Regions from separate parts of the Bradyrhizobium sp. 157 genome, predicted to be linked through region 1. Evidence: predicted binding sites of a transcription regulator. Region 1 holds the regulator's gene; each other region holds the start of a gene.
What was found. Region 1 encodes PhoB, which activates phosphate uptake and scavenging genes when phosphate is short. Its sites were predicted from a motif close to TGTCATNNANCTGTCAT; they were not measured.

Region 1 (4,445 bases):
TTTGATCCTGTTCACGCTGTTCTTCAATGGCCTTTCCGGCATCAATTTCGCCGTCTTCACTCAGGATACGCCACCGCCCGGATCGACCGACGGCGGCCTGCGCAACGCCATCATCGGCTCGATCATCATGACCATGGTTGGGGTCGGCATTGGCGCGCCGCTCGGCCTGTTCGCCGGCACCTACCTCGCCGAATACGGCAAGCACGACAAGCTCACCTCGGTGATCCGTTTCATCAACGACATCCTGTTGAGTGCGCCCTCGATCATCATCGGCCTGTTCATCTACGGCGCCATCGTGGTGCCGATGGGCGGGTTCTCGGCGTTCGCCGGATGTCTCGCGCTCGCCGTGATCGTGATCCCCGTGGTGGTCCGCACCACCGAGGACATGCTGGGATTGGTTCCCAATCCCCTGCGGGAAGCGGCGTCCGCGCTCGGCATGCCGCGCTCGCTGGTGATCCGGCGCATCGCCTATCGTGCCGCGCGCGCTGGCCTGATCACCGGCGTCCTGCTCGCGACCGCCCGGGTCGCCGGCGAAACCGCGCCGCTCTTGTTCACCGCGCTCTCCAACCAGTTCTTCAGCCTGGATATGACCAAGACGATGGCGAACCTGCCGGTGACCATCAACAACTTCGTCCAGAGCCCCTATGCCTACTGGAAGCAACTCGCCTGGGCCGGTGCCCTGTTGATCACGCTCACCGTATTGGCCCTAAACATTGGCGCGCGCATTCTTGGCGCCGAGAGGATATCCAAATGACCGAACTCTCCGTATCCGTGAGTAACGCGAGCGGCCCAGTTCCGCAGGTGGCGCTGCCGGAGGCCGCACCCAAGGTGACCGCCCGCGGCCTGAACTTCTACTATGGCGAGCACCACGCGCTGAAGGACATCAATCTCACGCTCGGCACCCATCGCGTCACCGCCTTCATCGGCCCGTCCGGCTGCGGCAAATCCACGTTGCTGCGGATATTCAACCGGATGTATGATCTCTATCCGGGTCAGCGCGCCACCGGTCAGCTCTTGCTCGACCAGACCAACGTCCTCGACCCGAAGCTCGACCTCAATCTGCTGCGGGCCCGCGTCGGCATGGTGTTCCAAAAGCCGACGCCGTTCCCGATGACGATCTACGAGAATATCGCCTTCGGCATCCGTCTCTATGAGAAGATCTCGAAGTCCGAGATGGACGGCCGGGTCGAGAAGGCGCTGCGCGGCGGCGCGCTATGGAACGAGGTCAAGGACAAGTTGAACGCCAGTGGCCTCTCGCTGTCCGGCGGTCAGCAGCAGCGGCTATGCATCGCGCGCACCGTTGCGGTCAGGCCCGAGGTGATCCTGTTTGACGAGCCCTGCTCGGCGCTCGATCCGATCTCGACCGCCAAGATCGAGGAACTGATTCAGGAACTGGCGGAGGACTACACCATCGCCATCGTCACCCATAATATGCAGCAGGCGGCGCGCGTCTCGGACAAGACCGCCTTCATGTATCTCGGCGAGCTGATCGAATTCGACGATACCAACAAGATTTTCACCTCGCCGCGCGATCGACGTACCCAGGACTACATCACGGGGCGGTTTGGTTAAGGAGATAACAGATGGCTTCTGAGCACACCGCCAAGGCATTCGACAGCGACCTTCAGGAATTGACGCGCCTTGTTGCCGAGATGGGCGGCCTGGCTGAGCGCATGATCACCGAATCCGTCGACGCGCTGGTCCGCCGCGACGTCGCGCTCGGCAAGCACGTCGTCGCCACCGACGTCGAGATCGACCGCCTGCAGCATCTGATCGAGGAGCGCGCGGTGCTGACCATCGCCCGCCGTCAGCCGATGGCGATCGATTTGCGCGAAATCGTCGGCTCGATGCGGGTTGCCACCGATCTGGAACGGATCGGCGACCTCGCCAAGAACATGGGCAAGCGTGTCGCGGCGCTGGAGAACGATTTCCAGCCGCTGAAGCTGATGCGCGGCCTCGAACACATGACCGACCTGGTACAATCGCAGGTCAAGTCGGTGCTGGACGCCTATGCCGCGCACGATCTGCCGGCGGCGATGGCGGTGTGGAAGGGCGACGAGGAAGTCGACGCCATCTGCACCTCGCTGTTCCGCGAACTCCTGACCTATATGATGGAAGATCCGCGCAACATCTCGTTCTGCATCCATCTGATGTTCTGCGCCAAGAACATCGAACGGATCGGCGATCACGCCACCAACATCGCCGAAACCGTGTTCTACATGATCGAGGGTCAGCAGATGCTCGACAAGCGCCCGAAGGGCGACATGACGACCTTTGCCACCGCGGTTCCGAATAGCTGAGGGATACGAGATGAGCGCGCGCATTATGGTGGTCGAGGATGAGGAAGCGCTGACCACGCTGTTGCGCTACAACCTCGACGCTGAAGGCTATGAGGTCGAAACCGTCGGACGCGGCGACGATGCGGATACGCGGCTGAAAGAGCGCGTGCCCGATCTCGTCGTGCTTGACTGGATGCTGCCGGGGCTCTCCGGCATCGAGCTGTGCCGCCGCCTGCGCGCCCGGCCGGAAACCAAGCAATTGCCGATCATCATGCTGACGGCGCGCGGCGAGGAGAGCGAGCGCGTGCGCGGGCTTGCGACCGGCGCCGACGACTACATCGTCAAGCCGTTCTCGGTTCCGGAACTGCTGGCGCGGGTGAAGGGCCTGTTGCGGCGGGCAAGCCCCGAGCGGCTCGCCACTGTGCTGACCTATGGCGACATCGAACTCGATCGCGAAAAACGCCGCGTCGCGCGCTCGGGCCGTCAGATCGATCTCGGTCCGACCGAGTATCGCCTGCTGGAATTTTTCCTGGAGCATCCCGGCCGCGTCTTCAGCCGCGAGCAGTTGCTCGACAGCGTCTGGGGCCGCGACATCTACATCGACGAGCGCACCGTCGACGTCCACATCGGCCGCTTGCGCAAGCTGCTCAACCCCGGCCGCGAGCAGGACCCGATCCGCACCGTCCGCGGCGCCGGTTACGCGCTGGATGACCGATTTGCGAAGGTGGAGCCGTAAGGCTCCATCGTTGTCCGCGCGAAAGCGGGGACTCTCTCATCGTCATTGCGAGCGAAGCGAAGCAATCCATCGTGCGGCAAAGCAAGTATGGATTGCTTCGCTACGCTCGCAATGACAGTGGAACGCGTAGCCCGGATTTCGCTTCGCTCCATCCGGGCTACGACGAACCGCGACTTACCTTGTCTGCTTCGGCTGCTGACGGCGGCGGTCGGCGGCGGGCTGGTAGGCGATGCGCGAGTGGTGGGCGCAATAAGGCAGGCCAGTGAGCGCTTTGCCGCCGCAGAAGAAGAATTCCGGGCTTGAGGGATCGCCGACCGGCCAGTGGCAGGTCGCCTCGTTCAGTTCGAGCAGCGACAGCCGCTGGCTCATCGGCACGACATTGTCGAAGGCGATCGGATCCGGCTCCATCTCGACTTCGAAGGCGTGCGCGAGCGCGGTATTGCCGCGCGAGACCGGGCGCGACACGCGCATCATCGGCTGGGCGGGACGTGCCTTGCGCTGCCGCGGGGCGGCCGAGGAGGGGCTCTTGGCACGGCCGGAGAGACCCAGCCGGTGCACTTTGCCGATTACGGCGTTTCGTGTCACATTTCCGAGTTCCGCGGCGATCTGGCTTGCCGACAATCCGGCTTCCCAGAGCTTCTTAAGCTGCTCGACGCGATCGTCGGACCAGGTCAAAACCGTCATCGTAATCTTCCCTTCGCATCGCGCCGGCCAATCGGGGCGGCGCTGGCGATGTCATCGTCTCAAAAATCCCTGCGGTCAGAATCCCTTAGCCCTCGCCGGGCGCGCTAACCGCGCCCGAACGTTTACGCCTGCACAAAAGGACTCCAGGGATCAGAACTGCCGCACGAGATGTCGTATCCGACAGCCCAAACGCTACAATATGGCGTGACTCCGGCGCAAGAGTCCGGGCCCGAGCGTCCACATGTTCTGACATCTAGGCATTTCACTGCGTGTTTTCCACCACACCGCAATCCTACGGATTTCAGCCCCTTGCACTGCAGGAAAAGCCGTTCCGTGGCGTGTTGACAGCGCTCCCCGCCCACATAGAATGCCTCTCACGTGCCGCCCTTAAGAGGCGGCACGTTTCGTTTTCGCAAGACCGGCTGTTGCCGCGTTCGCGCCAATGCACGCCCGCGGCAGGTCTCAAAGGCAGGTCTCAAACCTCAGTGATTGCCATGACCAATAGCGCCACGTCGCATCTGCTCCCCGTCTTCGCCAGGGTCGATCTCGGCTTCGAACGCGGCGAAGGCTGCTGGCTGACCGCCACCAATGGCGAGCGTTATCTCGACTTCACCTCAGGCGTCGCGGTGAATGCGCTCGGTCACTGCCATCCGCACCTGATCAAGGCGTTGCAGGAACAGTCGACGAAGCTCTGGCACATGTCGAACCTGTTCAAGTCGCCCGATGGCGAGAAGCTGGCCGCGCGG
Region 2 (4,445 bases), on a different contig from region 1:
AATGAACCCGCAAAGCCAGCTCGGCGCCGGGATTTGCACAACGCCTGTCCTTCGGCAAGGCCGCGGTTGGCGTGCTCGCTTCTGACAGGGGCGCGGTCCGATGCGCGACGAAAGGCGCATGAGCCGGCTATTTCACTGAGCGAAATTGGCCGCTATTGAGATCGCGCGCACGCAAGGTGCGGGCAATCAGGATCGGTCAGGGGTGCGATGGTAAGGGCGTTGCGACAATGGCTGGAAACCCATCAACTGCCCGCGATCGCCGCCGCCGTGCTCGGCGCGGTCTTCGCGCTTTCCACGCTGATGGTGATGGTCGGCTATCTGGTGGCGGCGCCCTGAAGCCAAGCGCCCAGCCGCTGTAGTCAGCTCAGATGTGCTGCGCCATGATCTGGCCCGGCCGTGCATCCGGACGGGGCTCGATATCGACCGACCACAGGTCGCGATTGTCGACGTCCTTTAACGCCACCGTCATCACTTCGGTCTTGCCGTCGATGTCGACGCGACCAAAAAACTGCATACCGAAGCAGGGAGCGAGATTCTCGCCGCTGCAGCCCTTCTGGAACATCGCTTTCGGGCCGAACGTATTGTCGAGCGGGGCCGGCGCCCAGGTGCCCGCATGCAGCGGGCCGGAGACGAATTCCCAGAACGGCTCAAAGTCCTGATAAATCGCGCGGTTCGGATCGTAGTGATGCGCGGCTGTGTAGTGCATGTCGGCGGTCAGCCAGACTGTGTTGCGGATGCCAGCGCGCTTCATGAACGACAACAGATCGGCGATCTCGTGCTCGCGCCGCTCCGGTGGCCCATCGCCAAGCGCAATGGCATCTTCGCTGATCAAGCCGATCGGCATGTCGGCCGCGATCACCTTCCAGGTGGCGTCGGAAGCCACCAGCTCGCGCTTCAACCAGGCCAGTTGCGTCGCGCCGAGAATGCAGGTGTCGCTGTGGTCGTCGCGCCTGTTCAAAGTGGAATCGCGGTAGCTGCGCATGTCGATCATGAAGACATCGAGCAGCGGGCCGTAAGCGATCTTGCGATAGATGCGGCCGTCCTGCGCGGGCGTCGCGCGCATCGGCATGAATTCATGGAACGCGCGGCGCGCCCGCGTCACCAGATGCGAGGTGCCGACCTCCGCATAGCCGCTCGCGTCGGCCGGGGCGATCGGAGCCCAGTCGTTCGTCACCTCGTGATCGTCCCATTGCGCGAACAAGGGCACGGCGGCATGGAACGCGCGAAAGTTTTGGTCGAGCCAGTTGTATTTGTAGTTGCCGCGGAACTGCGCGAGGGTTTGGGCGACGACGGACTTTTCCTCGGTGACGAGGTTTCGCCAGACCCCGCCATCGGGCAGCTTCAGTTCCCGCTCCACCGGGCAGTCCGCATAGATGTGGTCGCCGCAATGGATGAAGAAGTCCGGACGGTTGTCGAGCATGGTGCCGTAAGTCCGCATGCCGCCGCGGCTTTCGTCGATGCCCCAGCCCTGCCCCGTGGTATCGCCCGACCAGGCGAATGATACGTTGCCCCGTGTGGTGGGCGCGGTACGAAAATGCCCGACCTGCGCCTCGCCAGCGATCCCCGGCTCGCTTTCAAATCGCACGCGATAGAAAATATCCTGCCCCGGCGGCAATCCGTCGAGCAGAACTTTCGAAGTGAAATCGGCGTCCGGCAACGCATCGGCCGAAGCCGTGCCAATGATGGTCTTGAAGTCTTCGCTGGCCGAACATTCGACTTGCATCCGCGCCGCGCGGTCGGCGCGCGCCCAGATCACGGCGGAATTGGCCGAGACGTCGCCCGATTGAATGCCGCTGGTGATGAGCGGCCGATCCGCGGCGCGGCTGAGATAGGGTCTGGCGAGGCTGCCGAGACCGGCGACGGCAAATGTTGCGGCGGAGCGGACCAACAATTGACGCCGGCTCAAACTTTGAGCGGCGCGTATCGCAATCGGCATCGAAGCACCCTCGTCGAATCACGACGAAGGTGTGCCTGTTGAGTTTGACTCGCGGCTGAAGCTTTTACGACAGGTGGATGACGCCGACTCGTAGGATGGGTAGAGCGAAGCGAAACCCATCAATCCCAACGTGGAGACGTGATGGGTATCGCTTCGCTCCACCCATCCTACAAATGAACTACCGCTGCCAGTCGCAGATGCCGCCGGACTTGCACGGCCAGGTCTGGATCCGCGTGTCGCGGGCCTGGGCGTCGAGCGGATTGGTATGGCGGCGCGCCTGCTTGGTGCTGCGGGCCGCAGCGCGCGGCTTCTGCAAGCGCTCCTGCACGACGCGCGTCTTGCGCTCGGCAGCTTTGGGTACGACCACGCGTTGCGTCTTCACTGGCCGGGCATCGGTTCTGGCCTCGATCCGGACCGGGGCGAACTGCGTCTCTGGGCCGAGCCGCTTCGGCGAAAGCAGAGCATGGGGGAGATCCAGACCGAGGATCTCGCCTGCACGGTACTGATCCGCCAGCGCGGCGCTGCCTGAGATCAGGAATACCGTGCAAAGTGCTGCGGCAATAGCTCTCTTCAGGACCATCGCTGGCCTCCTGAAATCAACCAAAGACTGAAGAATAGCCATCATGTAGGAAGCCGGCAGGACAATTCCAGCCGGTTCCGCCCTCAGGGTTACGCGTGAGGATTCCGGCTGTGAAAAAGTTCACGCGCCGGGTGAACAACTTCTACTCCGCGGCCTGCGCCACCGGCTGGCCGATCGCCGCTTCCAACCGCGTGCACTCCGCACGGTATTTCGCGACATTGATTTCCTTGACGTGGCCATAGCCGCGAACGAGTTCCGCTGATTTCGCCAACTCCACCAGACGTCGCCAGTCATGCGGCTTGGCCCGGTCGAGATGGCGGAAGACCATCGCAGAATATTCTCCCGGCAAAGCCCGCTCCATCCGCCGCTCGGCCGTATAGCCGAACGGATCGAACGCGGTGCCGCGCAGGAACTTGAGCCGGGTGAGAATATCGAAGGCGCGGAAAATCCACGGGCCGAACTCGCGCTTGCGCAAGTGTCCGGTCACCTTGTCGCGCCTGGCCAGCAGCGGCGGCGCGAGGCTGACCTTGACACCCTCTTCGCCGTCGAATTGCTCCTTCAACGCTTTTGCGAACTCGCCGTCGGAATAGAGCCGGGCGACTTCATATTCGTCCTTGTAGGCCATCAGCTTGAATAGGCCCTTGGCGAAAGCCTCAGTCAGTTCATGCGAGCCCGGCGCCGCCTTGGCTTCCGCTGACCGAACGCGCTCGACGTCGGCGAGGTAGCGCTTGGAATAAGCCTCATCCTGGTAATCGGTCAGGAATTTTGCGCGGAAGGCGATGCTTTCGTCGAGCGTCCGCCGGACCGGTGCCGCGCCCGAGCTCTTGAAGCGCGCGGCGCTGACGACGCGCTGCAGATCGTGCGCGGCGAGCCGGCCCCAGGAGAACGCGAGCTTGTTCATCTCGATCGCCGCGCCGTTGAGATCGATCGCCTTCATGATCGCTTCCAGCGACAGCGGGATCGCCCCGCGCTGGAACGCAAAACCGAGCATGAAGGCGTTGGTGGCGATGCTGTCGCCCATCAACGCGGTGGCAAGCCCGGTGGCATCGAGAATGTCGAGGTCGAAGGCGCTGACGGCCTCGTTGAGCGCCTCCCGCATCGTCCCCGCCTCGAAATCGATATCGGGATTGATGACGAAGCTCGCGGTCGGCAACAGGTCGGCATTGACGATCGCCCGCGTCACGCCGCGCTCGGCCCGGCTCAGCGCGGGGATGCTGGTGGCGACCACGATGTCGCAGCCGAGGATGAGATTGGCGCCGCCGGGGGCGATGCGGACGGTTGCGAGATCGTCAGCCTGCGGCGCGATGCGGACGTGGCTCATCACAGCGCCGTTCTTCTGCGACAGTCCCGTGAAGTCGAGCGTCGAGCACGCCCTGCCCTCGACATGGGCAGCCATGCCGAGCAGCGCGCCGATGGTGATGACGCCGGTGCCGCCGATGCCGGTGACGAGGATGTTGTAGGCGCCATCGAGCGTCGGTGTGGCGGGCGTCGGCAGATCGGCAAACAGCGCCGAGGGATCAGCCGCCGCGCGGTCGGCTTTCCGCAAGCGTCCGCCATGCACCGTGACAAAGCTCGGGCAAAAGCCCTCGATGCAGGAAAAGTCCTTGTTGCAGTTCGACTGGTCGATCCGCCGCTTGCGGCCGAACTCGGTCTCCAGCGGCTGCACCGAGACGCAGTTAGAAACGGAGGAGCAGTCGCCGCAGCCTTCGCAGACGCGCTCGTTGATGAAGACGCGCTTCGGCGGATCCGGATAGAGCCCGCGCTTGCGGCGGCGGCGCTTTTCCGCGGCACAGGTCTGGTCGTAGATCAGGACGGTGAGGCCCTTGACCTCACGCAGCTCTTTCTGCACCGCATCGAGTTCACGGCGGTGATGAACGGTCGCTCCATCAGGGAAATAATTCGACGGATATTTGTCGGGATCGTCAGAGA
Region 3 (4,445 bases), on a different contig from region 1:
GCATATCGAAGGCAAGGCCAGCATGATCCTCGACATGTCCGGCCTCGCGCAGAAGGGCGGCGCGGTGCTGAGTCATGTCCGTCTCTCGGAGCACACCGCCGACGTCACCTGTTCGCGCATCGTCACCGGCACCGCCGATCTGGTGATGGCCGCCGACGAGGTGGTGGCGGCCGCCAAGGACACCATCACGCTTTGCGAAGCCAGCCGCACCGTCGGCGTGATCAATACGCACGTGATTCCGACCGCCGACTTCATCCTCAACCGCGACTTCAACTTCCAGAGCCGCAAGGTCAACCACGTGCTGGAGACCGAACTGCGCAAGGACTCTTCTTTCTACGACTTCACCAAGCCCGCCGAGGCTCTCCTCGGTGACTCCATCGCCACCAACATCATGATGCTGGGCTACGCCTATCAGAAGGGGCTGCTGCCGCTGTCGGCGAAGGCTATTCTGCAGGCGATCGAGGTCAACGGCGTTTCGATCAAGATGAACACGCAGGCCTTCCAGCTCGGCCGTCTCGCCGCCGCCGATCCGGCGCGGCTTGAGGCCATGATGAAGGGGCAGGACGAGACGGTGGTCGCGAAGACGCTGGAGGCGATGACGCTCGACGAGGTCATCGCCCACCGCAGCGCATTCCTGACCGACTATCAAAATGCTGCGCTCGCCGAGCGCTATCGGGCTCTCGTGAAGCGCGTCCGCGATGCGGCGATCGATGGCGGCTATGGCGAGGCACTGCCGCGGGCGGTCGCGGTCAACTACGCAAAGCTGCTCGCCTACAAAGACGAGTACGAAGTTGCGCGGCTGTTTACCGATGGCCGTTTCGAAAAGCAGCTCCGCGACCAGTTCGAAGGCGACTTCAAGTTCAACTTCAATCTGGCGCCGCCGATCCTCGGCGGCGGCCTCGATGCGCTGGGACGGCCGAAGAAGCGCGCGTTCGGTGCGTGGATGATGCCCGTGTTCCGGACGCTGGCAAAATTGCGCTTCCTGCGCGGCACGCCGTTCGACATTTTTGGCTACAGCGCCGACCGCAAGCTCGAACGCGACCTGATTGTGGCTTACGAGAAGGACGTCGCCACCGTGCTCGGCGCGCTGTCGCCGATCACGCACGACACTGCCGTCGAACTCCTGTCCTTGCCCGACCGCATCCGCGGTTACGGTCCAATCAAGGAAAAGGCGGTCGCGGACGCCAATGCGCGCCACGCGCAACTCACCGCCGATCTCGCCAACCCGCCGCCGGCACCGCGCCAGTTGGCGGCGGAATGATCGCGTAGGGTGGGCAAAGGCGCACTTGCGCCGTGCCCACCATCTATACTCCGCTCGTGATGGTGGGCACGCTTCGCTTTGCACACCTACGAACGCTGCGTCCCGGGGACGAGCGGCCGGACGAATTGCCCGATTGAAATCAAGACCTTGTTTCCAGAGCTTCGATGGGGTAGTCGCCATCAGCTTGTCACTGCGTTGACGCATTGCCTGCTTCGCACCAGCAACGGGTTAGCAGATGGACCAGCCCCTAGCCGACATCGGCATCATCTCCGCCTATCGCTTTGCGGGCGACGGTTCCGCGACGAAGCTCGACGTCGCCAACCTCGATGCGGAACTCGCCGATCCGCACGGCTGGCTGTGGCTGCATTTCAATCTGTCCAACCGTCGCTGCCACGACTGGCTCGCCAGTGCGCCGCTGTCCGATGTTGCGCGCGAGACCTTGCTAGATGCCGACGAGCATATCCGCCTCGATATTTTCGACGAGGAGATCGCCGGCGTTTTGCCCGACCTGCACCAGGAGTTCATGCAGGAGGGCGACGATCTCCTGCGGGTGCACTTTGCGATCTCGTCGAAGCTGATGATCACCGCCCGGCGCAAGCCGCTGCGCGCGATCGAGCTGACACGGCGTGCGCTCGATAGCGGCCGCAAGTTTCCCACCCCGGTGTCGCTGTTCGATGCGATCGTCGACCAGTTCGCCGATGTGATCGGACGCTATTCGGCGAGCCTTGGCGACGAGCTCGACATCGTCGAGAATCATGTATTGCACGACGAGATCGACGATGAGCGATTGCGGCTCGGCCGCGTGCGCCTGCAGGCGATCCGCACGCGGCGGCAGCTGTCGCAGATCCGTGCGTTGTTTCATCGCCTGGAGACGCGCGAGGACGTCGAATCGGAAACCCTGCTATCGGCGATGCGCAAGCTTGCGCAGAAGTTCGACGCGCTCGACTACGAGTTCAGCGCGATCTATGAGCGCGCGCGGCTGCTGCAGGACGAGATCGCCGGCCGCATGACGGCGATCACCAACCGTCGCCTGTTCACGCTATCGGTCCTGACCGCGTGCATGCTGCCTTCGACGCTGGTCACCGGCTTCTTCGGCATGAACACCAAGGACATGCCATTCCAGACCGGCGACGGCGGCACCTGGTATGCGCTTCTGCTGGTGATCGCCGCGGGAGCACTGACGTGGTGGCTGCTTAGGCGGACCAAGGCCTTGTAGGCCGATCATGGTGTGACAGGAGCCTCGGCCGGCATGCCCGCGAAGCAGGCATCGAGCAGGCCATCGAGGTCAACGGCGTCGCGATCAAGATGAATACGCAAGGCTTTCAGCTCGGCCGTCTCGCACTCCGATCAACGACGCGGCATTAACGACGAGATGATCTCCTCGCTGAAGCAACGTGAGCAACGACTAGCCTGTCGCTCGCAGTCGATGTATAATCATCTCCATGGGTTGGGATGCGAACGACGTAGCACTGCTCAAAAAACTCTGGGCCGATGGCCACAGCGCCGGCCAGATCGCAAATCGGCTGGGCCTTAGCCGCAATGCCGTGAGCGCCAAGTTGAAGCGCATGGGCCAGAAGCGCGGTCGTAAGCCGCCGACCGCGAGCCCCAAGATCGTGTCGGTGCCGAAGCGAGCGGTGGCGCCGCTGGCGGCCTGTGCCCGCCCGGCGGACAAGGTCATGTCGCCGCGCAAGCCGGCAGCAACGCAGCCCAAGGAATTCACCAAGCGTCAGCTTTACGCGATGCTGGTCGATGCGGTCCGGAATACCGGCTGACGCTTGCCGACTCGCCGGTCGGCAATCAGCAGGCGCCGGCCGCGCCGCGAGAACGCGGCGTCGTGAAACGTCAAGCCGAACGGCGGACAGGCGTTCCGGCCTGATAAGATTTCCGCCGATAATCATCCCGACTTGAGTCCAGTCGCTACCCTCTCGCCCGGCGGAATATTTCCGCGCTTGCCAAGGTCCGCCCGACAGGCCAGAAAACTTTCGGAAAGAAGAAACGCCAACGGAGAACGATTTGACCATCAAAGGCAAAGCCTACATTGCCGGGATCTATGAGCATCCCACCCGGCACGCACCGGATAAATCAACTGCACAGTTGCACGCCGAGGTCGCCAAGGGGGCGATTGAGGATGCGGGCCTCACCAAAGCCGATATCGACGGTTATTTCCTCGCCGGCGACGCGCCGGGCGGCCTCTGGCCGATGGTCGATTACCTCGGGCTCAACAAGGTGCGCCACGTCGATTCCACCGAGACCGGCGGCTGTTCCTATTTGATCCATCTCGGCCACGCCGCCGAAGCGATCGCGGCGGGCAAATGCTCGGTCGCGCTGGTCACCCTCGCCGGCAAGCCGCGCACCGGGGTGATGCCGCCGCGCGCAGCGGGCGCGGAGGCTGATTTCGAGGCGGCCTATGGCGCCACCACCCACAATGCCTACGGCATGTGTGCCATGCGCCATATGCACGACTACGGCACCACCAGCGAACAGCTCGCCTGGATCAAGGTCGCGGCCTCCCATCACGCCCAGTACAATCCGCATGCGATGCTCAAGGATGTCGTCACCGTCGAGGACGTCATCAACTCGCCGATGATCTCGGACCCGCTGCACCGGATGGATTGCTGCGTCGTCACCGATGGCGGCGGCGCTATGATCGTGACCACGCCGGAAATCGCGAAAAGCCTGAAGAAGCCGCTGGTGCGGTTGATTGGTCATGGCGAGGCGATGAAAGGTCCGCGCGGCGGCAAGGATCTCGATCTGACTTATTCCGCCGGCGTCTGGTCCGGCCCGCGCGCCTTCGAGGAAGCCGGCGTCACGCCGAAGGATATCAAGTACGCTTCGATCTATGACAGCTTCACCATCACGGTGCTGATGCAGCTCGAAGACCTCGGCTTCTGCAAGAAGGGCGAGGGCGGCAAGTTCGTCGCCGACGGCAATTTGATCTCCGGTGTCGGCAAGCTGCCGTTCAACACCGACGGCGGCGGCCTCTGCAGCAACCACCCCGTCAATCGCGGCGGCATGACGAAAATCCTGGAAGCCGTCCGCCAATTGCGCGGCGAAGCCCATCCGAAGGTGCAAGTGCCGAACTGCGATCTTGCGATCGCCCACGGCACCGGCGGTCTTCTCGGCGTGCGTCATGCCGCCTCAACCTGCATTCTGGAGCGCGTGTGATGGCTGAAACGAAAAAATA

Region 2: IVA95_RS07845 (alkaline phosphatase D family protein) is a predicted target of PhoB. The motif match lies at 2,003-2,019, and genes of this name have one in related genera.
Region 3: IVA95_RS05420 (CorA family divalent cation transporter) is a predicted target of PhoB. The motif match lies at 1,436-1,452, and genes of this name have one in related genera.

The regions. Positions count from the first base shown of each region.
Region 1 is NZ_JADPKF010000077.1:133,547-137,991, reverse strand. It holds gene pstA (phosphate ABC transporter permease PstA) at 1-754, shown strand, start outside; gene pstB (phosphate ABC transporter ATP-binding protein PstB) at 751-1,572, shown strand; gene phoU (phosphate signaling complex protein PhoU) at 1,584-2,300, shown strand; gene phoB (phosphate regulon transcriptional regulator PhoB) at 2,311-3,015, shown strand; gene IVA95_RS20155 (GcrA family cell cycle regulator) at 3,190-3,699, opposite strand; gene IVA95_RS20150 (aspartate aminotransferase family protein) at 4,194-4,445, shown strand, end outside.
Region 2 is NZ_JADPKF010000033.1:134,201-138,645, forward strand. It holds gene IVA95_RS38740 (hypothetical protein) at 208-336, shown strand; gene IVA95_RS07845 (alkaline phosphatase D family protein) at 365-1,936, opposite strand; gene IVA95_RS07850 (hypothetical protein) at 2,115-2,516, opposite strand; gene IVA95_RS07855 (indolepyruvate ferredoxin oxidoreductase family protein) at 2,659-4,445, opposite strand, start outside.
Region 3 is NZ_JADPKF010000021.1:192,041-196,485, reverse strand. It holds gene IVA95_RS05425 (indolepyruvate ferredoxin oxidoreductase family protein) at 1-1,261, shown strand, start outside; gene IVA95_RS05420 (CorA family divalent cation transporter) at 1,497-2,477, shown strand; gene IVA95_RS05415 (GcrA family cell cycle regulator) at 2,704-3,033, shown strand; gene IVA95_RS05410 (thiolase domain-containing protein) at 3,275-4,426, shown strand; gene IVA95_RS05405 (OB-fold domain-containing protein) at 4,426-4,445, shown strand, end outside.